3 regions of the Desulfonatronum sp. SC1 genome follow, and region 1 is predicted to be linked to each of the others. Evidence: riboswitches for the same ligand, from Rfam matches in the RefSeq annotation. Region 1 holds a riboswitch; each other region holds the start of a gene.
What was found. Region 1 has a riboswitch for cobalamin ahead of C6366_RS06270 (anaerobic ribonucleoside-triphosphate reductase activating protein). Riboswitches for the same ligand answer to the same signal wherever they lie in the genome.
Positions count from the first base shown of each region.

Region 2: it holds a riboswitch for cobalamin, as region 1 does, so the genes downstream of both, C6366_RS10810 (TonB-dependent siderophore receptor) here and C6366_RS06270 (anaerobic ribonucleoside-triphosphate reductase activating protein) in region 1, are expected to answer to the same signal.
Region 3: it holds a riboswitch for cobalamin, as region 1 does, so the genes downstream of both, C6366_RS14465 (sirohydrochlorin cobaltochelatase) here and C6366_RS06270 (anaerobic ribonucleoside-triphosphate reductase activating protein) in region 1, are expected to answer to the same signal.

Region 1 covers NZ_PZKN01000008.1:87,198-98,978, reverse strand. Annotated here, with positions in the region: gene C6366_RS06320 (glycosyltransferase family 1 protein) at 1-194, shown strand, start outside; gene C6366_RS06315 (glycosyltransferase family 1 protein) at 240-1,598, shown strand; gene C6366_RS06310 (glycosyltransferase family 2 protein) at 1,602-2,444, shown strand; gene tpx (thiol peroxidase) at 2,595-3,110, opposite strand; gene C6366_RS06300 (endonuclease III domain-containing protein) at 3,319-4,002, shown strand; gene C6366_RS06295 (murein hydrolase activator EnvC) at 4,111-5,196, shown strand; gene C6366_RS06290 (S41 family peptidase) at 5,376-6,650, shown strand; gene C6366_RS06285 (divergent polysaccharide deacetylase family protein) at 6,832-8,175, shown strand; gene C6366_RS06280 (cupin domain-containing protein) at 8,190-8,543, shown strand; gene C6366_RS06275 (hypothetical protein) at 8,733-9,260, shown strand; cobalamin riboswitch at 9,498-9,686, shown strand; gene C6366_RS06270 (anaerobic ribonucleoside-triphosphate reductase activating protein) at 9,744-10,406, shown strand; gene C6366_RS06265 (ribonucleoside triphosphate reductase) at 10,400-11,781, shown strand, end outside.
Region 2 covers NZ_PZKN01000018.1:701-6,684, forward strand. Annotated here, with positions in the region: gene C6366_RS10790 (cobaltochelatase subunit CobN) at 1-1,164, opposite strand, end outside; gene C6366_RS10795 (DUF2149 domain-containing protein) at 1,161-1,505, opposite strand; gene C6366_RS10800 (MotA/TolQ/ExbB proton channel family protein) at 1,502-2,092, opposite strand; gene C6366_RS10805 (DUF2162 family putative transporter) at 2,089-2,808, opposite strand; gene C6366_RS10810 (TonB-dependent siderophore receptor) at 2,811-4,829, opposite strand; cobalamin riboswitch at 5,087-5,274, opposite strand; gene C6366_RS10815 (DUF6290 family protein) at 5,892-5,984, shown strand, end outside.
Region 3 covers NZ_PZKN01000029.1:16,799-22,782, reverse strand. Annotated here, with positions in the region: gene C6366_RS14470 (putative metalloprotease CJM1_0395 family protein) at 1-583, shown strand, start outside; cobalamin riboswitch at 645-793, shown strand; gene C6366_RS14465 (sirohydrochlorin cobaltochelatase) at 1,233-2,231, shown strand; gene cbiM (cobalt transporter CbiM) at 2,218-2,850, shown strand; gene C6366_RS14455 (hypothetical protein) at 2,844-3,494, shown strand; gene C6366_RS14450 (energy-coupling factor transporter transmembrane protein EcfT) at 3,503-4,291, shown strand; gene C6366_RS14445 (energy-coupling factor ABC transporter ATP-binding protein) at 4,291-4,941, shown strand; gene C6366_RS14440 (iron ABC transporter substrate-binding protein) at 5,245-5,984, shown strand, end outside.

The DNA.
Region 1 (11,781 bases):
CCCTGACCCAGTTCGGAGCCTTTGGGGCCACGGTCCTGGACGACTTCGAGCCAGGAGCCTGGGTTCGAGGGATCCAGGAAATACTTGCTTCGAAAACCAGAATATCCGAGAAGCACAAGCAAGCCGTCCGGGAAACGTTTAGCTGGGACCGCACCGCCGCGATTATTCGCCGGACCATGCTGGACATCATGTAACGGGCCACCTGTCCAAAATCCATACTGAGCCAATCCATCTTGACCGTGCCAACAACTGATCGCCATCCTCTCCGCGTCGGCCTGAACCTTCTTTACCTCCTGCCCGGCATCGTGGGCGGTACGGAGACGTACGCCGCGGGGTTGGTGCGGGGATTGGCCGAGGTGGACGACGGGTTGGAGTACGTGGTTTTCCTGAACCGGGAGAGCGCGGACTGGCCTTTGCCCGATATTCCGGCCTTTCAGCGGGTGGTCTGTCCGGTGCGGGCTTCGAGCCGGGTCCGGCGGCTGCTGTACGAACAATTCCGGCTGCCCGCTCTGGCCCGCCGCCACGGCGTGGACGTGCTGCATTCCCTGGGCTACGTGGCCCCGGTGCTGGGGCGCTGTCCCGGCGTGGTCACCATTCACGACATGAACACCAAGGGCCATGGCCGGAGCATGCCGCTGTTCAAGCGCCTGACGCTGGCCTTTCTGGTCCGTCTCAGCGCCCGGGCGGCCCGCCAGGTGATCACGGTTTCCGAGTTTTCCCGTCAGGAGATCCACCGTCATCTCGGCCTGCCCCTGGAACGCATCCACGTGGTCCACGAAGCCCCGTTGCCCCCGGAATGGGGACGCTCATCGGAATCGGCCCGCCAGGAAGAATCATCGCAACCCGTTTCCTGGGCGTCCACCTTTCAGCCTTCCCTCAAGTCGGACACGCCGTACATCCTGGCCTTTGCCAGCCAGTCCCCGCACAAGAACATCCCCCGGCTGATCGAAGCCTTTGCCCGGATCGCGACCTCCGTGCCGCACCATCTGGTCCTGGCCGGGCACCTGCCCGGAGACGGGGCCGTGGACCGAGCCATCGGTCGCTGGGACATTGCCCACCGGGTCCGGCTGACCGGCTACCTGCCCCGGCCCGAGGTGGACCGCCTGCTGTCCGAGGCCGCGCTGTTCGCCTTTCCGTCCCTGTACGAGGGGTTCGGCCTGCCCGTGCTGGAAGCCCAGGCCGCTGAGGTGCCGGTTGCGTGCGCGAATCGCGGCGCCTTGCCCGAGGTGGCTGGAGAGGGCGCGGTGTTCTTCGATCCGGAAAACGCCCTGGATATGGCCGCGACACTGGCCCACGCGCTTACGGACGAGGATCTGCGCGCCAACCTCATTGCTCTGGGACGACTGAACCTGGAACGCTTTTCCTGGACCGAGGCTGCCCGCCAGACCTTGAATATCTACGCCCGGGCCGCCTGGCGCGGCCGGAACAGATACGTCGGCTCTCCGGCTTACTCTTCGGCCGTCCCTGCGCACGGTGCTTTAATGCGTTCCCTCGACAACCCACCGGGTGCGTCGTCGGAAATCGCCGAAGGAGACTTCTCGCTCGACGATCAATCGCTCCCGCCTCCCCGCGCCAGGATCAAACCGGAGCACCCCTGACCCATGACCGCTCCTTCCGCCATGTCTCCCGAGGACGGTGTTTCGCAACTGGAGCAGGAACGCACCCTGAAACACCTTCCTGAATGCTTTCGAGTCAGTATAGTCACCGCGGTGCTCAACGGTGAAGCGCACCTGGCCGAGGCCATCCAAAGCGTCCGCGACCAGACCTATCCCCACATCGAGCACATCATCGTGGACGGAGGCTCCCGGGACGGGACCGTTGCCATAATCCAGGCCCACGCTGACGGGATCGCCAAATGGATTTCCGAACCGGACCAGGGCATTTACGACGCCATGAATAAGGGCATCAGTATGGCCACCGGAACCATCGTCGGCACACTCAACGCCGACGACTTCTATCCTCGCCCGGACGTCATCGACGACGTGGTCCAGTCCTTCACGCGAACCAGGGCCGACGCGGTCTTCGCCGATCTCCTGGTGGTGGATCGAACTGATCCGAGTAAAGTCATCCGCTATTACGACTCCTCCGACTTTCATCCCGGACGCTTTTGCCAGGGCTGGATGCCGCCCCACCCCACCTTTTTCACCCTGCGGGAACACTACCGGCGCTTCGGCCTTTACAGCACGGACTACCACATCGCCGCGGACTACGAACTCCTGACCCGCTTCCTGGCCCGCCATGGCCTTGCCTACGCCCGCATCCCCAAGGTTCTCGTCCACATGCGGTCCGGCGGGATCAGCTCCCGGAACCTCAAGAGCAACTGGTTGCTGAACCGCGAAATCGTCCGCGCCTGCAAGGAAAACGACATCCACACCTCCATGCCGCGCCTGCTCTGCAAATATCCACGCAAACTCCTGGAATATGTTCGCAGGCCCAGGGGCTGACGTCGCGGGAAAGAACGCCGTCTTTGTTTTTCCTTCTCTCCCGATCATTTCCGGCCCTCGAAAAACAATGCCGCGCGGCCGCCTTCAAAGACAAAGGAAGCCGCGCGGCACTTTTGAAACGCGGTTTGTTCGACCGGCGAGAGGCGCGGACTACAACAGTTTTTTGGCCGCATCCAAAGCCAGTTCGTAATTCGGCTCCTGTCCCACCTCCTTGACCAATTCCATGTACCGAATGCTTTTCTGACGGTCCACGACGAACACGGCCCGGGCCAGGAGGCGCAGTTCCTTGATCAACATGCCGTATTGAGTGCCGAAGGAGGCGTCCTTATGGTCGGACAGGGTCAGGACGTTGTTCACCCCCGCGGCGGCGCACCAGCGTTTCTGGGCAAAGGGCAGGTCCATGCTGATGACCAGGATCTGGACGTCGTCTCCCAATTTGACCGCTTCCTGGTTGAATCGACGGGCTTCAAGGTCGCAGACCGGGGTGTCCAGGGACGGAACCGAGGTGATTATCGCCACCTTGTCCTTGAGGGATGAAAAACTGAACGGCTTGAAATCGTTGTCCACGACCTGAAAATCCGGTGCGGCGTCGCCTTCCTGAACCGTGTTGCCCGTCAGCGTAATAGGCTGGCCTTTCAACGTGATCAATCCAAAGCGTTCCTTCATGATCGGCTCCTTGTTGTGGTTATGATTCCCAAAAGCACGTCCATCAGGGCGTGCGATACGTCGAAACGGGTTCTCGCCAACGAGTACTCGGCGGATATCTCTTGGCATTCTGGTTCCGGAAGAGTAACCTTCACGATTCGGAGTTGCAAGAATCTCGAGTAATTCTTATGAACAACCGGCTCAAAATCGCAATCAACCACACACCCTCATGCCCACTGCAACCACCCGACTGCTTTCTGATATGTTCGACGCCATGCTGGTCCAACTCGGGCCAAGTGGGTGGTGGCCTGCCAATAGTCCGTTTGAAGTGATCGTGGGCGCGATTTTAACCCAGAACACCAACTGGTCCAATGTGGAAAAAGCCATTGCAAACCTGCGCCGTCACGACCTGCTGGACCCGGAGCGACTCCGCCAGGCCCGACCAGAAATCGTGGAGGCGTGTATTAGACCTTCGGGATTCTTTCGGCAAAAAGCAAAAAAAATTCAAAATTTTTTGGCATTTCTGCACCAGGAGCATGCCACGGGGATGATGGATCTCGCCCATCTGGGCACCGCTGAACTGCGCGAGCGTCTATTGGAGATCAAGGGTATCGGCCCGGAAACCGCGGACAGCATCCTCCTCTATGCCCTGGACCGCCCGGTGTTCGTTGTGGATGCCTATACAGCCAGAATCTGCAACCGCCATGGCTTGGTTCCCGAGGACGTTGCTTACGACGAACTGCAAGACCTGTTCGTGTCCCATCTGCCAGAACGAGTCGAACAATACAACGAATACCACGCCTTACTGGTGCGGGTCGGCAAGGAATGGTGCCGGAAACGGGAACCGCGCTGCGCCGGGTGCCCTCTGCAACCGTTTCTACCTCGCCACTCGCCTCCCGCGCGTACCCCCTGACGCTCCATCTTCCGTGCCCCCATGTAGCCCATGCAAGAAGTATCACCTTCTCCCATATTCCGCCTTCCTCTCAGCTTCCCTTGGACAATGATCCTGCTTGGGGCGGCCATGACCCTGCTTCTTCCGATGTGCGGACCGAGCCTGGCCTCTCCCACGACCGCGGGAACCATTCAACGCACCCTGGAAGAGCGTGAGCGCAACGTTCGGGCGCACGAAAAAATCATGGAGAGCCTCTCAGCCCAGGAACGGTCTTTATTCGCCGACCTGCAGAAAGTGGAAGCCAGGTTACGGACTCTCACGGATGAAATCTCTGAACTGGAAGCGCAGTTGAACCGCCTACGTCAGGAAGAGCGCCTTCGGTTGCAAGATTATCAGGAACTGGACCTGGCCCGGACCCAAACCAGCGAGGAATTGGGACGCCTGCTGGCCCTGCTTTGGCCGGTGCATTTGCAGGGCGTAGAACATAATCTCCAGACCTTGACCTCCTGGGACGAGGCTGACCGACAATACCACTGGCTGTCCCGAATCTACGGTCTGGTTCAGGATCGAATCGACCAGCTTCGTCGACAAGGGCGGGAATTAGCTCTGGGACAGGCCCGTCTGGAACAGGCAAGAGAGGAAATCGCCGCGCAGATGCTCCGGATCGATGCCGGCAAGGATCAACTTCTGAAGCAGAAACTGGAATTCCTGCACCGCGTCCAGGAGGTGCGTGCGCAACAAATCTCGACCGAGGAACAAATCGAGGAAATCCTGCGAAGCATCGCCGAACTGAACTACCAGCTCCAATCCCTGACCTCCAAAAGCTTTACGGATTTGCGCGGTTATTTATCCTGGCCGACGCAGGCCCGGGTCGTGGAGCGGTTTCAGCCCCAAGCCAATCCGCCACACCGCGGCATAAGCTTCGCAATGTCTGAAAACGACCCGGTACGCGCGATTTCCTGGGGAAAGGTGGTTCACAGCGACACGCTCCGGGGATACGGCCATGTGGTCATCCTCTACCATGGGGAAGATTATTACAGCCTGTACGCTTTCCTGCACAACGCGCTGGTCACGGTGGGCCAGGAAGTGGAAAAGGACGAGCAGATCGGAGTGGCGGGGATTTACCCCAAAGTGGATGGTCCGGGGCTCTACTTTGAATTGCGTTTTCATCAAAATCCCGTTAATCCTGTTAGCTGGCTTGTCGCAAACGAATAACGGCGTCAACCAGCACGGATCGGCATACTCATCAAGAAATGGATTTCAGGCGGGAATCGCGTCGAGCCCTCGATTACCAACTGTTGCCCAACCGTATCTGGAGATTATTTCCCTGCGCGGCGTTCGCTGACGCCGTTCACCATACCAGCACATGCTTTAAAATGCATTCGGAGGTCATCATGCGGGTTGTCCACTGGGTCGGCACCGTCACACTGCTTTTCTTGCTGGCCGTCACCTTCGGCCAGAGCATGGCCACGGACGAGGAACGCTACTCGCCGCTCAAGCGCTTCAGCCAAGTCTTGGATTTGGTGGAGCGCTATTACGTTCAGGACGTGGATCGCAACGAGATGATCCAAGGTGCCATCCAAGGCATGCTTCAGGAACTGGACCCCCATTCCAGCTTCATGACCCAGGACGCCTTCCAGGAAATGCAGATCGACACTTCCGGGGAGTTCACGGGAATCGGTATTGAAATCAGCCTCGTGGAAGGCAGGCTGACGGTCGTGTCCCCCATCGAAGACACCCCGGCCTTCCGTGAAGGACTCAAATCCGGTGATCACATCTTGGCGATCGACGGCCAGTCCACCCAGGACATCACGATCATGGACGCCGTTAAGCTGATCCGCGGTCCACGCGGCACCACCGTTGACCTGACCATAGTCTCTCGGGGCGAGACCGTTCCCCGCACCGTGACCATCACCCGTGACGTCATCCCGGTGCACACGGTCAAGTTGTTCGAATTGGAGCCTGGAGTCATCCTGGTTCGACTGACCAGCTTCAAGGAAACCACCATGGACGACCTACGGGAAGCCCTGGGTCGATTCGATTCCGAACAGCGTGTCGGCCTGATCCTCGACCTGCGCAACAATCCCGGAGGCCTGCTGAACCAAGCCGTGGCAGTGTCCGATGCCTTTTTGCACGAGGGAAAAATCGTCTATACCAAAGGCCGATCACCTCAGGCGGAAATGAACTTCGACGCATCCAGCAACGTGCTGGACAAGGAAACGCCCATGGTGGTGCTGATCAACGCCGGCTCCGCTTCCGCCTCGGAAATCGTCGCCGGGGCCCTACAGGACCATGACCGGGCGTTGATTCTCGGAGAGCAGACCTTCGGCAAGGGATCCGTGCAGACGATCATCCCCCTGGCCGACGGTTCCGGGATCAAGCTGACCACGGCGATCTACTATACACCCAGCGGCCGCTCCATCCAGGCCAAAGGCATCGACCCGGACATTTCGATTCCCTTCGTCGCCTTAAACGACGACCAGCGCGAAGGACGCATGCCGTTGGTCCGCGAAGGCGATCTGATCCGGCACCTGGAAACCGGCCCGATTCCTCCGGACCAGCTCGATCACCCCAGGCCTCAGGTCCTGGAAATGCTCGAACGGGACAACCAGTTGCGTCTGGCTTTGGAAATGGTCAAGGCCATGCCCAGACTCAAGGCGCTCCGTTAACCACCCCAACCGACACGGGTCGGCGATGACCGGAAAAACAGCGAAAAAGAGCGGCAAGCCCTCCCGTTCTTCCGCAACCACTACCAAAAGCGGCGGAAAGAGTGGGGCCAAACCCAGGAAAACCGCCGCCAAAACCAGTCGTAAACGACCATCACCCAAAGTTTTTTCCAAACTTTGGGTGATGCTCATAGCTGTGGCCACCGGGTTGACCGCCATCACCCTTGTCTGGGCCTTGAGCCTCGCTCCGGCAGATCCCTTGTCCACGGACATCGCGACTCTCGATAAGCCTGTCTCCGCTCCAGCCTCAACCTCCGCCGCGCCGCCCGTTTCCCGGTCCGCGACCCGGCCCGCGCAACCGGACAGGGTCGCCGGCTTGACGGCTCCCGCCCCCACGAATCATGTCCGCGCCCGGATCGCGCCTGATGCCGCGCCCCCGGCTCCCTCAAGCCGCAAAGGCCTGGTTTACGAAATATTCGACGCGGAATTACTGGAACAGCAGGTCAAGGAAGTCGACTTGGCCCTGGTCCAGTCCATCATGGAGTTGAACCTGGACCCTCGTTCGGTGCGCCATCTGGATATTCAGATGAAAACCAGGAACGGGCAGAAATACCACACCCAGTCCCTGGCCATCGGCTTGGACCAGGATGCCCGGAGCTTCGAGCAGGCCCTGCGCCGCAATCTGAAACTCTGGGTGCATAACGCGGAGCTGCGTAAGATTAACGGTGGGCCCGGCAAACAAGAGTGGCGGATATCCCTGCTCAATTTGCCCACGCATACCCTGTTTCTGGAAGAACACGCACGCAAACCGTTTCCGCCACCCTCCCCGGTCCAGCCTGGAACCGGTCCGCGATTGGTGGTGGTGATCGACGACCTGGGCGAAAACGTGCATCAAGCACAGGAACTGGCAGCCCTCTCCTTCCCGGTGACCTTCGCCGTTCTGCCAAATATTTCCAAAAGTCGGGAAGTGGCCCGGATCGGTGCTGCGGCTGGCCGCGACGTGCTCCTGCACCAGCCCATGGAACCCCTGGACTACCCCCACCGGGCCGACCCTGGCCCCGGAGCCCTGTTCGTGGGCATGGAGGACGAGGAAATCCTGAAAATCCTGCGGAACAATCTGGCTCAGGTTCCCCAAGCCATCGGGATCAACAACCACATGGGCTCCCGGTTCACCGCCGACGAGTCGGGCATGTCCACGGTGCTCCAGGAGTTGAAGCGGCGCGACCTCTTTTTTCTGGACAGCCTGACCACCGGTGACTCCGTCGCGGACGAACAGGCCCGCATAATCGGCCTGGAGCACCTGCGCCGACACATTTTTCTGGACAACATTCCCAATGTCCAGGCGATTCTGTTTCAACTGCGCAAGGCCGAGCAACTGGCCCACAGCCAGGGCCAGGTAATCGCCATTGGACACCCGTACCCGGAAACCCTGGAAGCCTTGAAGCTTTGGGAGCGGGAACGAGATCAGCGAATCAACGTCGTCTCCCTCGGCTCCCTGCTCTCCCGCCAGTCCTTGGCCGAGCGCTGACAAACCGATTCATCATGTTCAACCTGTTTTCCATCCCAAAGGGCGCCATGCCCGAGGAGCGGGTCGATCTGCTGGCGCGTGGGGACGGTCTGCGCATCGAGCGAATCATCTCGCTGGGCCATGTTTCGCCTCCGGATTCCTGGTATGACCAGGAACTGGACGAATGGGTCGTCCTCGTGCAGGGCGAGGCGGAAATCCGCTTCACTGACGGGAGGACCAAAGCCCTCAAAGCCGGAGACTGCCTTTTTCTCCCTGCCGGCTTGCGACACCGTGTGGACCGTACCAGCGAAGATCCGCCCTGCATCTGGCTGGCCGTGCATGGACGGATGAAGGACGGGCCAGAGGCCTACGCCACGTTGAACGATTAGCAGTCCGTTGGAAATCCCCCAATTGATGCGTCGTTGCAAAAAGCTCAAAATCTCACGTATCATTCCATACGCTTCGACCTTGAGCTTTTTTTTGCTCCTACTTGGGTTTTTGAACGGACTGTCGAATTAGGACTTTTTCAAAACTCAGTTTAGGTATACGCCGTCTCGAAGACCAAAGGAGATCCGATCATGCGCCGAAAACGCTTTTCCCTGGCTCTTGTCCTGTTCGCGCTCCTGGCCGTCGGCTGTTCCTATTCCAGTGTCGGCCACTTGCAGCGCCAGCCTTGGATATTGAACGCGGAACAACAATTGGAGATGCGTTTCTGGCGATTTTCCTACGTAGCGGAATCCTTTGGCGGGCAGTACAGAGTCAAGGGGCGGGCGATGCCCAAGACAGAGAGCCTCCCCGCCGATCTGGGGTGGATCGAGGACTTGTGGCTGGCCGCCTACCTGAGCGATGATCAAGGGCGGGTGTTGGCCCAGGATTTACGAGTTTACTCCAGCCTCCCACTGGACCCCGAGCAAGGCGTGTCCTTTACCTTCACCCTGCGTCCGGACCGACTCAACCGCACGGCCTCCCTCCAGATCACCTTCGGTTACAATATGACCCTTGCTCCGCATGAGCACTACATGGTTCAGGAAGCCCCGGAAAAAAGGCACTCCGGGGAGCGCAGCGCGGTGTTCTTCGCCCATGAGGGAGCCTTGACCAGAATCTGAGCCATCGGCTGCCTACGACTGATTGCTGGAATTTGGCCGATTTCACGGATAAGCGGGAGACCGCGCGGCAACCCTCCACCTCCTCGCGCCCTCTCCTCTCCAAACCCGCCCATCCGGGACAATTCCGCAAATCAGTGGTCCAGACCGCGGCAATGAGCATCCGAACTGGACATCGTCACGGATTCTTTTTAAGTACATCGCACGCATGGTTGAACGCGTTCCCAGCGAACGACCATGCCACGTCTCCTTGCTTCAGGTCGCCACATGGCGCCAAGAGGGAACCCGGTTCGATTCCGGGACGGTCCCGCCGCTGTAAGTCCCATTCAACCCGACTGGCTCCGCATGGCCACTGGAACCGTGTTCCGGGAAGGCCCGCCAAAACCGGGGGGACGAGTCAGAAGACCTGCCTGAAGCGCATTTGTCGCGGGATACGCGGATGTCCTTGTGGCCGTTCCCCGGGGCTTTTCAGCCTCATCGCGGACTATGCGGAACCACCCTACCCCCTGGTCCAGGCTGCGCGGCCTGGAGCCGATGAGTTTGTGCGACTGGCCGGGTCGCGTCTGCGCCGTGCTGTTTCTTGGCGGCTGCGACCTGCGCTGCCCCACGTGCCACAACTTCCATCTGGCCTGGAATTCCGAAGACGATCCCTGCCTCTCTCGCGACCACGCGCTCGGCTTTCTCGACCAGCGAGCCCCCTGGCTGGACGGCCTCGTGGTCACCGGCGGAGAGCCGGCTTTGTCCGCGGATCTTCCGGAATGGCTCGCCGAGTTGCGGGGTCGGCTCGACTTACCCGTCAAGCTGGATACCAACGGCATGCATCCCGACGTCGTGGAGCGGATTTTGGACATCCAAGCCGCGGACCTGGTGGCCGTGGACGTCAAAGGGCCATGGTCCAAGTATCCCACGTTGACCGGCAACAAAATCACTGCCCGCGAAGCCAAGGCCACCCTGGGCCGAATTTTTAAGTTGGCTGAGCGCCATCCAGAACGTTTTCTGTTCCGAACCACCCTGGTCCCTCTGTTGACGCCCGAAGACCTCCTTGAAACCCGGTCTCTCCCTCCCTCCGGGTTTCCCTTGCAAACCCAACCTTTTCGCCAGCCACCGCGCCCTTTCCAGGGCCATCATCGTAAGGAGAAATCATGCTGACCCACATCTGCAAACGTGACGGACGAACCGAAACCTGGGCCGTGGACCGAATCGCCGCAGCCGTTCTCAAGGCATTGAAGTCCTGCGGAATTCAAGACGCGCTCTTGGCCGACCGCTTGGCTCGCAAGGTAGAGGAACGCCTGACCGAAGCCGGCCTGACAGTTCCGGACCAGGAGCAGGTGCAGGATCAGGTCGAGGCAGTTCTGATGCAGTCCCGCCTGTTCGACGTGGCCAAGCGCTACATCCTGTACCGGGAGAAACGCCGCCAGATCCGCGAGCAAAAGGCCGCGTTCCTGGACATCATGGAAACCATTGACGCCTACGTGAACAAGTCCGACTGGCGTGTGGCTGAAAACGCCAATATGTCCCATTCCTTCCAGGGCTTGATGCTGCACCTCTCCGGCACGGTCCAGGCCCGATACGCCCTGGAAAAATATCCCTTGGAAGTGCGGCAGGCCCATGAGCACGGCTACCTGCACATCCACGACCTGTCCTTCGGCCTGGCCGGATACTGCGCTGGATGGAGTCTGCGGGATCTGCTCCTGGAAGGTTTCAACCTGGAAGGCCGCTCCTCCTCCGGTCCTCCCAAACACTTCGACTCCGCGCTGGGGCAGATGGTCAACTTCCTGGGTACCCTGCAAAACGAATGGGCCGGGGCCCAGGCCTTCAACAACGTGGACACCTATCTCGCGCCCTTCATCCGTCACGACGAACTGGACTACCGCCAGGTCCGCCAAGCCATTCAGAAGTTCGTCTTCAACCTGAACACCACATCCCGCTGGGGCGGGCAGAGCCCGTTCACCAATTTGAGCTTCGACCTGGTTCCACCCAAACACCTGGAAACCGAAGCAGTGATCATCGGCGGCAGGCTCCACGACAGCCAGACCTACGCGGACTTCGGCCCGGAGATGGAGATGATCAACCGGGCCTTTCTGGAAGTCATGCTTCAAGGCGACTACCACGGCCGTATTTTTTCCTTTCCCATTCCGACCTACAACGTGACCGAAGACTTTCCCTGGGAGACCGAGGTGGGCGAGCTGCTGCTCCAGCTTACGGCCAAATATGGAGTTCCGTACTTTCAGAACTTCATCAATTCGGACTTCAAGCCCGAGGATGTCCGCTCCATGTGCTGCCGACTGCAGATGGACCTGCGCGAGCTGCGCAAGAAGGTCGGGGGGTTGTTCGGCGCCGGGGACCTGACCGGCTCCATAGGAGTGGCCACCCTGAACCTGCCCAAGCTGGCCTTTCTGGCCCACGACGAGACCGACTATCTGGATTTGGTCACGGAATACGCCGAACTGGCCCGGGACAGCCTGGAATTCAAGCGCAAGCTGATCAACGACAACCTGGAACGGGGCATGTTTCCCTTCACCCG
Region 2 (5,984 bases), on a different contig from region 1:
GGCCCCGACATTCTGCTTGCCCTGGTGGTGATTATAAAAGAGGATGGCGATTTTCTTGTCGCGGTTGGCCTTGCCTTGCAGGTTGATCCAGCCCTTGAGCCGGGGGATCAGCCGTTCGATATTCTCGGTGACCGGTTGGTTAACATACCAGGTCTTGCCGCTGGTCCGGTCCACCACCTTTTCCTTGGCCATGAGCACCGAGGGCTCGATCAACCCGGAAATCTCCGGGCTGGCCATGGTCCAGGCCACCTCCCGTGGTCCGATCCCCACCGGGCTTTGCCGCCACTCCTCCACCGTGTCCTTATAAAGGCTGATGGCCGAGATGATCGGCACATCGAGTTTGCGCAGATCCTCGGCCAGTTTAGGGGTGAGAGCGGAATAAAATTTGAGGGAAAAGGCGAGCAGGATATCCACCCGCGCCTTGCCCTTGTCATCGAGCAGAAAGGACTCGATGGCCTGCTGGTCGTTGCCGAAACAGGGCAGCACGTTGAAACCCGCCTCCTCCAATCGTTTGATCAGATAATCAAGAGGCTCCTGCTGGCCGGGAGTCAAATATGAGGAATAAAAAAGCAGGCCCAGGCGCGGCTTTTGGGGATCATGGCCTGGTCGCGCCGCCTGCCACTTGAGAAACGAGGCCACATCCGAAAAAAGATCCGGAGCCTCGGGATGATGGAGGCCAAGCCCCAACCGGGGCTGTAGCGGCGCGAAGGAGACCGCCGGGTCGAAATGGCGATGGATCACCAGGCGCAGCATGTTCTCGATATTTTCCCGGCTCAGGTGACGGAAGTAATCAGCCACCTCGTTATCAAAAAGAAAACCCTTCTTCTTTAAGGCCACGTCATCGTAAGAGCCGCGCAGGGCATAGATGGTCTTGCCAGAAAGATCGATTTCGGCGGTGAGATAATCCTCCAGATCCCGACCCATGACATCGACGACAATCACCCGGGCCGCCTCGATCTCCTTGCGTAAAGGCTCGCCACCCGGTTCCAGCTCGCCGGCGGAGACGACCTTGATCCGCTCTTTCAGCTCCGCCGCCATCCCGTCCACGGCCAGATTGCTGAGGTAGGAGTTATTGTCGATGACCAGCAAGGCAATTTCATGGGCCGGGGCGCTGGCCGGAAGCAAAAGGAGTATACAGATAATAAGGAGTTTTTTCATCATCATGGATTTCCCTCCGGCACATAGATCATGGAACCGTCTTCGAGCCGGTAGGCGGTGCCCAGGCGCTGGCCGCGCCCCTTGGCCTGCTCCGAGCTCACCATCATGGCCTCGATTTTTTTACCGTCCTTGATGATAATCTCGATCTCACCGCTGGCCGACTGTTTGGTAATGGTGACCTGTGAGTCCTGTTGCAGCAGATCTTCCAGACGATAGGCGCCAAAGATGGCCAGCAGCAGCCCGACGATAAAGACCAGACCCAGGTCAAAGAGATTGGCCACCCCGGCCATGGGGTCGTTGTCGGACAGACCGGCGCCTCGCTTCTGGTGGCGCTGAAGATATTTCATGATCGTTCCTCCCGCATGGCCACTTCGCAGAGCAGTTCCATATTTTTTACATCCTCTTCCACCCAGCGGCGCTGGATGGTGAAGAAGAAATAGCTGAGCAGCCCCAGGGCCATGCCCACCACCGTGGTGGTAAAGGCGATGACCAGATCCCCGGACAAACGGGTCAGATCGCCTTGGCCCAGGGCCGCCAGACCGGTACCCAGAGGAATAAGGGTACCCATCAGACCCAGTCCCGGCCCGATGCGGATCAGCATCTTGAGCCGGTCCAGCGAGCGCCACATTCCGTGCTCGGTGTCACGCAGCAGGTTGAGAACCGCGATCTCCGCCCCGGGCGTCTGCCGCACTTGATCAAATGCCTGGCCAAAAGCACGAACCGGGGCGGAAAAGCCGTTAAAGTGCAGGGCCGTCAATGATTCGATGGCGTTGGCAGGGGTGGACAGCCGCCTGCGAGCCAGCCACAGGCCGAAGAACTGGCCGCTGTAGGTCAGCAGCCAGACCGTAATGAGGCTGAGCAGCAGCAGCACCGGCAACAGCAGCGACGAGGAGACAAGATAGATAAACGATGCCAGCAGGGCGACGATGTTCATATATATCTCCGTAGTGATTGGATTAAACCAAAGCCAAAGGCCAGGGCCATGGCGGCCAGCAGCAGGAGCAGACGGGAGTCGGCAAGCACAACCATGTTGCTACTGATCCGGTAGATCCGTTCCAGGTCGCCGAACTGGGGCACGATGGCAATGGTTAGCAGGAAGTAGAGGGCGGCCAGCACCATGACCAGGCCCAGCCCATGGCCGCCGACCTTCTGGTTCAGGAGGAAGAAGAGCAGCCCGCTGCCCAGGCTGACCAGTACAAAACCGCCGGCAAGCCAGGCCATGAGCCAGGGATTGCCGGGCAGGAGATTGTGGAGAAAGGCCATGGTAAAAAGGATCACCGCAAAGCAGACCGGACAGGGCAGGGCCAGCAGCAGCCAGCCTCGGCTGGCTGCTGCTGGCTGGTCGCTTTGTTTTTGCAGCAGCACCACGCCCCAGAGCAGCAGCAGGGCGGCGAGCAGAAAATGGAGGAGCATGCCGCCCGCGGCAAGGGTCATGACCATTTGCAGGTGGGCCAGAAAATCAAAGTGAGCCACCATCAGCCAGGCCAGGGCAAAGAGCAGCAGGTAGCCGCCGTAAAAACCACCGACCACCAACAGGTTGCGCCGGAGACCGGCCTGCCGGCGCAGGCCGTGCCCCAGCCCGGCCCCGGCCTTGAAGGCAAAGACGCCCATGGTAAAAACAAGACCGAGGATGAGTGATTTGACCTCCATGGCTAAAACTCGTAGCGATAGGAGGCATAAAAGGCACGTCCGGGCTTGGGATAGCCTTTTTTCTCGTAATAATCCTTGTTAAAGAGATTATCCGCCCGCAAGGTGAGCCGGTGTTGAGAAAAGAAGGTGATGCCGACCACCAGATCCGCCACGGTAAAAGATGGATATTCCACCTCCGGATAGCCGGCAGCGTTCCAGTCGGTATCCTTCATCCGGCCCTGATTGCGAAAATGCAGCTTGGCGTCGAACATCCCGTCCTCGTACCGCACCCCGTAGTTTATCGTATGCCGGGCCACATTATGAATATCCCGCATGGTGCCGTCGGTTTGTTCCTCCCTGGCCTTGAGCATGTGGGTGGCGTTGATGAAGAATTCCAGGGAGCGTTCCCAAGCCAGGGGGGCGCCGATGTCGAAGGAAAGAATGGTTTCGATCCCCTCCATCTTCGCGCCCAGACTGTTTTGGTAGGTCGTGGTGGTGCCGGTTGTGACGCTGCTGATCCTGTCGTCAACATCGGTATGAAAATAGGTGAGATCCAGGTTCAAGCCCCACTGGGGCCGCACATAGCCAACGCCGAGATCGAAGGTGAGGGAGGATTCCGGATCAAGATCCGGGTTGCCCCGGGTCACCATGGTGATCCCACCGACCACGGTCTCCGCATAGCCCGCCAACTGGGCCGCGGAAGGCGGAACGAAGCCCTGGCCCAGGGTGGAGTGCAGCCTTACGCCGCCGTCAAATAGATAGTTCAGCCCGGCCCGCGGACTGACGGTGGAAAAGTCCTCCGAGTTCGGAGTGAAGTCGGTTTTGTATGGGGTCGTTTTGGTTTCCACCGTAAACGTATCGTAACGGCCGCCCAGGCTTGCGGTGAGCCGCTCATCCATGAGTTTCCAGATGGTTTCCAGATAGCCCGCCCAGTTTTCCCGGCCCTCGTTCGGGGACCAGGGAGCCTTTCTGGAACCGTCCTGATTATAACCGCGGCTCTCCACGGTGATATCCTGGTAATCAGCGCCGATGATGAAACGATGGCCTTGCCAGGAATACTCATTCTTAAGCTGAAAACCGAGCCAGTCGGTTTGCGAATCATAACCGCGAAACGGCTCAACCCGGACAGGCGCCCCGCCTGTGTAATGCTGGTAATTTTCCGAGGTTTCATTGGTCCGGTAGGCGGTAAAGGAGAGCCGGTTGTCTTTATTGAGATTGCCGGCCACGATAAAATCCAGGCCGTATCGGTCTATATCCTTATGCCCTGACTTCAGATCACCGTGAAAGATGTCGCCAGGGGTCTCAATGTCGCGGCCCTGGTAGAGATCACCGCTGAGATCAAAGCGCCACGTGTCATAAAAGGCTTTGCCGATGCGCAGGCCGCCGTTTTGCGTTTTATAGCTGGTGTTGGCCCTGGTCTCGCCATTACCCATCTTGAAATCATCGGCCTGCTCAAAACGCCGGGCGGAGAGGTCAAAATCAAAACCGTTGCCGACAGCCCCGCCCATAGCCGCCTTCTGGCTGTTGCTCTGAAAGGAGCCGAACCCGATCTCGGCCATCCCGGCGAGCTCGTCGCTGCTTTTTTTGGTGATGATGTTGACCACCCCACCCATGGCCTCACCGCCGTAGAGCGAAGAGGCCGGGCCTTTGAGCACCTCGATCCGTTCAATATTATCGACCGGAATGGTGGCGAGGTTGGTGGCCCCGGCCGGTCTGCCGTTGATCAGCACCAGGGAATGCTTGGTAATGCCGCTGAACTCCGGCCGGAAACCACGGATCCCGATCCCGGCAAGGGCGCCTGGATATTCAACGACCCCGATGGAACTGTTCTTTTTCAGTTGTTCCGTGAGGGTTTCACCGGAGGTTCGTTCAATCTCCCGGCTATCGATAACCTCCACCTTGGCCGGGATTGTCGTTATCTTCTCCTCGCCGCGGGTGGCGGTGACCACCACTTGCTCCAAGGTTACGGATTCTTCTCCGGCTAAGGCCGACACAGCAGGAAAAATGGTGAGTAAAAGGGGGAGACACAGCCGTTTTATCATGACCGTTCCTCCCTGAGACAATGGCGCATGCCAAACTGAAAGGCATTCCAGGCCGTTACCGCAAGCAGGGTGAGTTTACAGAGAATTCCTTCGCTTCCGACCATATCCCGTCCTCCTTTTCGGCGCTGCCCGGGCGACAGACGCCGGATCAGGTCCGGGCAAAAAAAATCCCCGGACCAATGAAAATTGATCCGGGGATTCCCTGTTTTTCCCACGAATATAACGATGAGCGATCCGCCCCTTGTCCACGGGGGCAGGCTCTATATAAGTTTGCAGACAGGTCTTCTGACTCCCGGATCAACCTCCTTTTGCGCCTTCCCAACCTTGATGAGGTCAGTGGCATATTCGCAAAATTCGTCCCCGGTCACAGCGGCGGGCCCGTCCCGGATTTACACCGGGTTCCCTATTAAGCTCGGTTAAGAGCATCTGAAACAGACAGGGCAAGTACCAAATGAGCAGTTCAATATCAAGAGGAAAGGTATACTGGTTTAGGGTGAAACAATAAAAAAAAATTCTGATGACGCCTTTATGCCGCCCTTACAGGGCTATTTTTGTTTTAACTTCATCTACCCAGGGCGTTGCCCTGGGCTATAATATGTCGCCCCGTTGGGGCTTCAGGCAAGCCCTGAAAGGGCGAACTACCGTAGCCCAGGGCAACGCCCTGGGTAAAACGCCCCCCAACAATAATAGCCCTGAAAGGGCGGCATAAAATGATGCAACGCGAGCCCAAAAACAGCGATGGCCCTCTTGGAACGCCAACAAATATAAATATTCAACCAAAAGCAGTATAACTACTCAGCACAGAGTAATGCCGTTGCCGGGGTCGGAGTCGGAATCGGGATTGAAAACGCTGGGATGCGTTCAGAATTATTCCTATTCCGATACCGACCCCGATCGCGATTGCTGGAGTAAGAGCGGACACAAAATGTGCTGAGTAGTTACGTGGGATTTTGAAAAGGCGGTGAGTGCTCGCTCGCGAGCCCAACATGGTACCTCCAAGCGGCGCGAACAGGATTGACTTTGTATTACAGATAATACATGTATTACCAAAAGGAGATGAGCATGCTCACCGTTCGACTTCCGGAAGAAATTGAATCCCGGCTCAACGATCTTGCCGATGCCACCAACAGGCCCAAAAGTTTTTACGTGCGTGAA
Region 3 (5,984 bases), on a different contig from region 1:
CGAAATTCACGCGGCGCGCGACGAGTCCGAGTTGTCCTCGGAGGATCGTCAGGTTCTGGAGCAACTTCGCCAGCGCGACGCCGAGGTTCGGGCCCATGAACAGGCCCATGTGGCCGCCGGAGGGCAGTATGTCACCGCCGGAGCCAGCTACACCTACGAGACCGGTCCGGACGGACGGCAATACGCCGTGGGCGGGGAAGTGAGCATCGACACCTCTCCTGTCCCCGGAAACCCGGAACAGACCGAACAGAAAGCCCAGACCATCCGCCGGGCCGCCCTGGCCCCGGCCAGCCCTTCGGCCCAAGACGTCAAGGTGGCGACCAGCGCGGCCCAGATGGAGGCCGAAGCCCGGATGGAACGCATTCAGAACGAGCAGGAAGAGCGCCAGGCTGCAGGCGACGATCACCAACCCGCGGCCCGTGCTCAAGACCAGGCCGCGTCCGATCATCCCGGATTCTTCAGCCGAACGCCGGACTTCACCGTTCCCACGCAATCGTCAGCAATCGCCCCCGCTCCTTTCCACCTCGCCGCGAGTATTCAGGCCTACCGCAACCAACTGGCCATGACCGGCCTCTCAAGCTGACCTCGCCTCACAACCGATCTCCCATCCATCGCCCGTTTGACTCCTGCCCCCATCCCGGATACGAGGTCCGAAACATGCTGGTTCTCCGTTATGGAGACGAAGAGGGAATCCGGTGCGATACCGGAGCGGACCCGCCGCTGTAACCCCAGCTCCCCCTAACTGTTGAAAAAGTCTTTATCCAGCAGTCCGTTCAAAAACCCCAAGTGCAAGGAGCAAAAAAAGCTACCGGACACGTCCTGTGTCCGGCCCTCACGGGCTGTGGCTTCGCCACATTTTCGATTTGCCGTCCTGGCAATCGAATCAAGGTCGAAGCGTATTTACCCATACGTGAGAGTTTGAACTTTTTGCAGCGACGCAGCAATTGGGAGTTTTTCAACGGACTGCTAAGTTTCGGGGAGAAGCGAAGCGTTCTTGAAGACGCCACTGTCCATGCTCGGCAAAACACGCCGAACGGGGATGGGAAGGCGGAACGACTTCCTGGGGAAGCCAGAAGACCTACCGGCATCAGGCCCCAAGGCAACGGGTGTTTTGCCGCTTCAGGGGATGTCCCGCCAGTGCCCTGATGTTCCCGGCCCGACGCGCCGACAACCCAGCCTCCCAAGCACGCCGAACACTCGTTTCCCGTCCCGTTCTTTTCCGGAGGGAATCGATGCAGACCGATACGCACCCACATGGCCGACACCGTCACGGCCTCGCCTTTGACCATCACGACCACCACCCCAAATGCGGGCACGGCCATGATCATGGCCATGAGCACGACCACGATCATCATCACCATGGCCCCGAAGCTCCTCCCGGCCCCAAGCGTCCGGGCATTCTGCTGGTCGCCTTCGGCACAACGGTGGTCCCAGCCCGCCAAGCCTACGACCAGTTCGAAGTCCAGGTCCGCGCCCGGTATCCGGGCATTCCCCTAGCCTGGGGATTCACCGCGCACAAGGTCCGGCGCAAGCTGGCCGACCAGGGCCTGCCCCACGACTGCGTGGCCGTGGCCCTGAGCCGGATGCACGACCAGGGCGTGACCCACTTGACCGTCCAGTCTTTGCACACCATTCCCGGCGTGGAATACTTCTGGACCGAAAACCTGGCCAAGGCCTACGAGCACCCGCGCAAGGGATTCATCCAGGTCGCCCTGGGCGCGCCGCTCCTGAAAGACCCGGAGGATCTGCGCCGGGTCGCGGACTGCTTGCCGGGGTTCATTCCCCGGGAGCGCCGACCCGACGAAGCCGTGATCCTGGCCGGACACGGCACCTATCACGACGGCCAGCAACGCTATCTGGACTTGCAGTCCCAATTTCAGGACCGCGACCCGCTGCTGCACACGGCCCTGCTCATGGGCGAGCCGGGCCTTGCGGCCATTATCGCCCAGCTTCAGGAACAACGGGTTTCCACGGTCTGGCTGCTGCCCTTCATGGCCGTTTGCGGCCATCACGTCCAAAAGGACATGTTCGGAGACCGACCCACTTCCTGGAGCAACCGGCTGCGCACGGCCGGATTCGAGGTCCGGGAACACGCCGCCGGAACCATCGAATCTCCCTGCTTCCGGTCCATCTGGCTGGACCATCTGGACACGGCCATGGACAGCCTTGGGCTGACCGAACCAACCGCCGCCCAACCCAACCACGGAGGCGTCGGCCATGCACATCACTGAAGGCGTTCTCTCCGCACCGGTCCTGGCTCTGGGCGCTGCCGTCACGATCCCCGGATTGTGGCTTGGTCTGCGCCGACTGGACGAGGATCGGCTGGTCCTGGCCGCGGCCATGGCCGCGGTCTTTTTCATCGGCTCCCTGATCCACGTCCCCCTGGGCCCCGGCAGCGTTCATCTCTTGCTCAACGGCCTGGCCGGCCTGCTGCTGGGCTGGATCGCCTTTCCGGTTATCTTCGTGGGGCTGTTGCTTCAGGCCCTGCTCTTCCAGTTCGGCGGCCTGCTGGTCCTGGGCGTGAACACGGCGTCCGTGGCCCTGCCCGCCGTGCTCTGCGGCCTCGTTCTTCGCCCATTACTGGCCCAAGGCGGCAAACCGGCTCTCGTGGCCGGGCTGCTGGCGGGATCGGGCGCGGTGCTGGGCACGGCCCTGCTGGCTGGAACGGCCCTGGCCATGACCGACCAAGGGTTCCTGGCCGCGGCCAAACTGGTGGTCCTGGCCCACCTGCCGGTGGCCGCCATCGAGGGCGCGGTGGCCGTGTTCGTGGTCGGCTTCCTGGGCCAGACCCGGCCGGATCTGCTGACCTGCTCCCTTCCGCCCGCCACGGCAGGAGAGTCGCCATGCTGAATCCCGCTCCACTCCGCCTTGGGCTTCTCGCCCTGCTGCTGGTTTGCTTCTCGGCACCCTGCTGGACCGCCACGGCCCATGCCCACCGCCTGCTGATCATGGCCTGGATCCAGGGAGACCGGCTGATGGTGGAGACCGCCTTCGGCACGGGCCAGATCGGCGCGAACATGACCATCACCGTCCAGGACGCCGTCACCGGCGACGTGCTCCTTTCCGGTGCCACGGACGCCCAGGGGCTTTACGAAGCCCCTCTTCCGGCCATTGCCCTGGAACGCCGCGCCCCTCTGCTGGTCCAGGCCACGGACGGGGCCGGCCACCTGGCCGAACAAACCATTGCCCCCGACGAACTCCCCGCACTTGCCGCACCTTCGTCGGCCTCACCCTCTCCCCCAGAGATCCCAGACCTCCCATCCTTCCCAGACCAACACATGGACCAAACCCGGCTTTCCCCGCTGCTCCAACAGGCCGTCGCCGAAGCCGTGCGCCAGGAAATCGCCCCCCTGCGCCGGGAAATCCTGGCCTTGAGCCAACGCGGCCCGGGCATCCCGGAGATCGTCGGGGGCATCGGCTGGATCGTCGGTCTGGCCGGTCTGGGCGCGTTGCTGCTGCGCCGAAAAACGGAAACCAACACCCCTCCCCGGTGACTGGCGATATGCTCGACGAACTCCTCGGCCCTCAAGGCTCCCTGAGCCGAAACGTCGGCCCATTGCACCACGGCGCAAGCCCGCTGCACCAGATGGACGCCCGGATCAAGATCCTGACCTCCGCGGTCTGCCTGATCGCGATCTCAGCGGTCCAGGGTCACGGAGCCGGGTTGGCGGCACTGCTCTTCGGGCTGGGGCTGACCCGTCTGGCCGGGCTGCCCCTGGGTCGCGTGGCCGTAAGGCTTATCCCGGCCAACATCTTTTTTCTCGGTCTGGCCCTGGTTCTCGGCCTGACCTATCCCGGCCCGGCCCTTGCCGCCGTCTCCTGGCTCAGCCAGGACGGCCTGACCCTGGCCCTGCGGATCAGCCTCAAAGGCAACGCCCTGCTCCTGGTCTTCATCGCCCTGCTCTGCACCTCGTCCGTGCCCGCCTTGGCCCAGGCGATGCGCCGCTTGAGGCTGGGCCGTAAATTGTCGCTGCTCCTGGCGCTGACCTTTCGCCAGCTCTTTCTGGTGGCCGAGGAATTTCAGCGCCTGCACCGGGCCGCCCTGGCCCGCGGTTTCGTCCCCCAGTGCTCCCGGCATACCTACCGGACCATTGCCGTCCTTTTCGGACAGACCTTGCTCCGGAGTCTGGCCCGGGCTGAACGGATCCGCGGAGCCATGCTCCTGCGGGGCTTCAACGGTCGCTTTCGTACCCTGGACAACGGCTCCTGGACCGCGTCCCAAGCGGTCCTGGCATCCGCGCTCTGCATCCCTCCGGTGCTGATTACCTTGCACGACCGGTTGATCTGGTGATGACCCAAAAGACGACCCCGCCCCTGCTGGCCCTGCGGGAGGCCTTGGTGGCCCACGGCCCTTCGGCTCCACCAATTCTGGAAGACTTCCATCTCTCCCTGCATTCGGAAGAGCGCGTCGGCCTGGTCGGCCCCGTGGGCAGCGGCAAAACCACCCTCCTGCTCACTCTGGTCGGCCTGATCCCGCTTCGCCAAGGCTCCCTGCTTTTCCAAGACCGTCCCGTGCGGACCAAAGCGGACCTCGCGGCCCTGCGCCGCGGCGTTGGTCTTGTTTTTCAGAACCCCGACGACCAGCTCTTTTCCCCCACTGTCCTGGAAGACGTGGCCTTCGGGCCGCTGAACCTGGGCCGATCTCCAGCCGAGGCCAGGGCTGAATCCCTGGCCATCCTGGACCAACTGAACCTGTCCCACCTCGCCCATCGCCAGCCCCACACCTTGTCCGGCGGCCAGAAACGCCTGGTCAGTCTGGCCACGGTCCTGGTCATGCAGCCCCAAGTCCTGCTCCTGGACGAACCCACCAACGACCTGGACGCCCGCTCCCGGGACATGGTCCTCCACGCCTTGTCCTCTTCTCCCCGAACCATGCTCATCGCCAGCCACGATCAGGAACTGCTGCACACCCTGACCACTCGCCGCATCCTTCTCGGATAAATCCCCGCCAATCCTGAGTCGGGGGTGCGGATTAAAAGACCCCGGAAAGACGACCTGCCGTAACACGAAGAACCCTGAACAGTGACACGCTGTCGCTTTAACTCATTTTTCATTGTCATTATTCTGAAAATTGATATAATCGTATAACAGCGCCGACATGATTTCTCATTGGGCGCATTGTTCAGAACCGAGATCAGCATCCGGCAAAGCCTTTTTCGGGCTTCTCCTGGAACCTGTCAGGTTCTAATCCCCGGCCCTTCCCGGCCCGCGCTGATCAAATAACCCTCACAATCAGGAGAAGATATGCGCACCAAGATTGCTTGGTTTGGCTCCCCGGCGGCCCTCATCGTGGCTGTCGTCTTATTTTCGACTTTGGCCCAGGCTCAAGACACCAGGACCATCACGGATGCCCTGGGTCGCGAGTCCGTCATTCCGGCCCAGGTGGACCGGGTGATTTGTTCCGGGTCCGGGTGTCTGCGCTTGCTGACTTATCTCCAAGCCCATGACCGGATCGTGGCAGTGGACAGCATCGAGGTCCACGGATCACCCATTGACGCCCGACCCTACGCCATCGCCAATCCGCAATTCAAGATCTACCCGATTTTCGGTGAATTCCGGGGCCAGGATAGTCCGGAGTTGATTGCCGGGCTGGATCCCCAGCCCCAGGTCATTTTCAAGACCTATGCCGCCCGCGACGGCGACCCGGAGCAGCTCCAGACCAAGACCGGCATTCCCGTGATCGCCCTGGAGTACGGCAACCTGACGTTTGGTCGGAAGAACCTCAATGAGTCCTTGCTGTTGATCGGGGAGGTCATGGGTACACAGGAACGGGCCGCGGCGGTCATCGACTTTTTCGACGCCCTGGAGGCGGATCTGCTTGCCCGCACCGCGGATGTGCCCGATGACCAGCGTCCGTCCACCTACATCGGAGGGCTGGGCCAGCGCGGGCCACACGGTTTTCAGTCCACGGAACCGTCCTTTGCGCCGTTTGCGTTCACCCGGGCCAACAATGTCGCCGCCTCGCTCTCCACCCCTGAACAGCG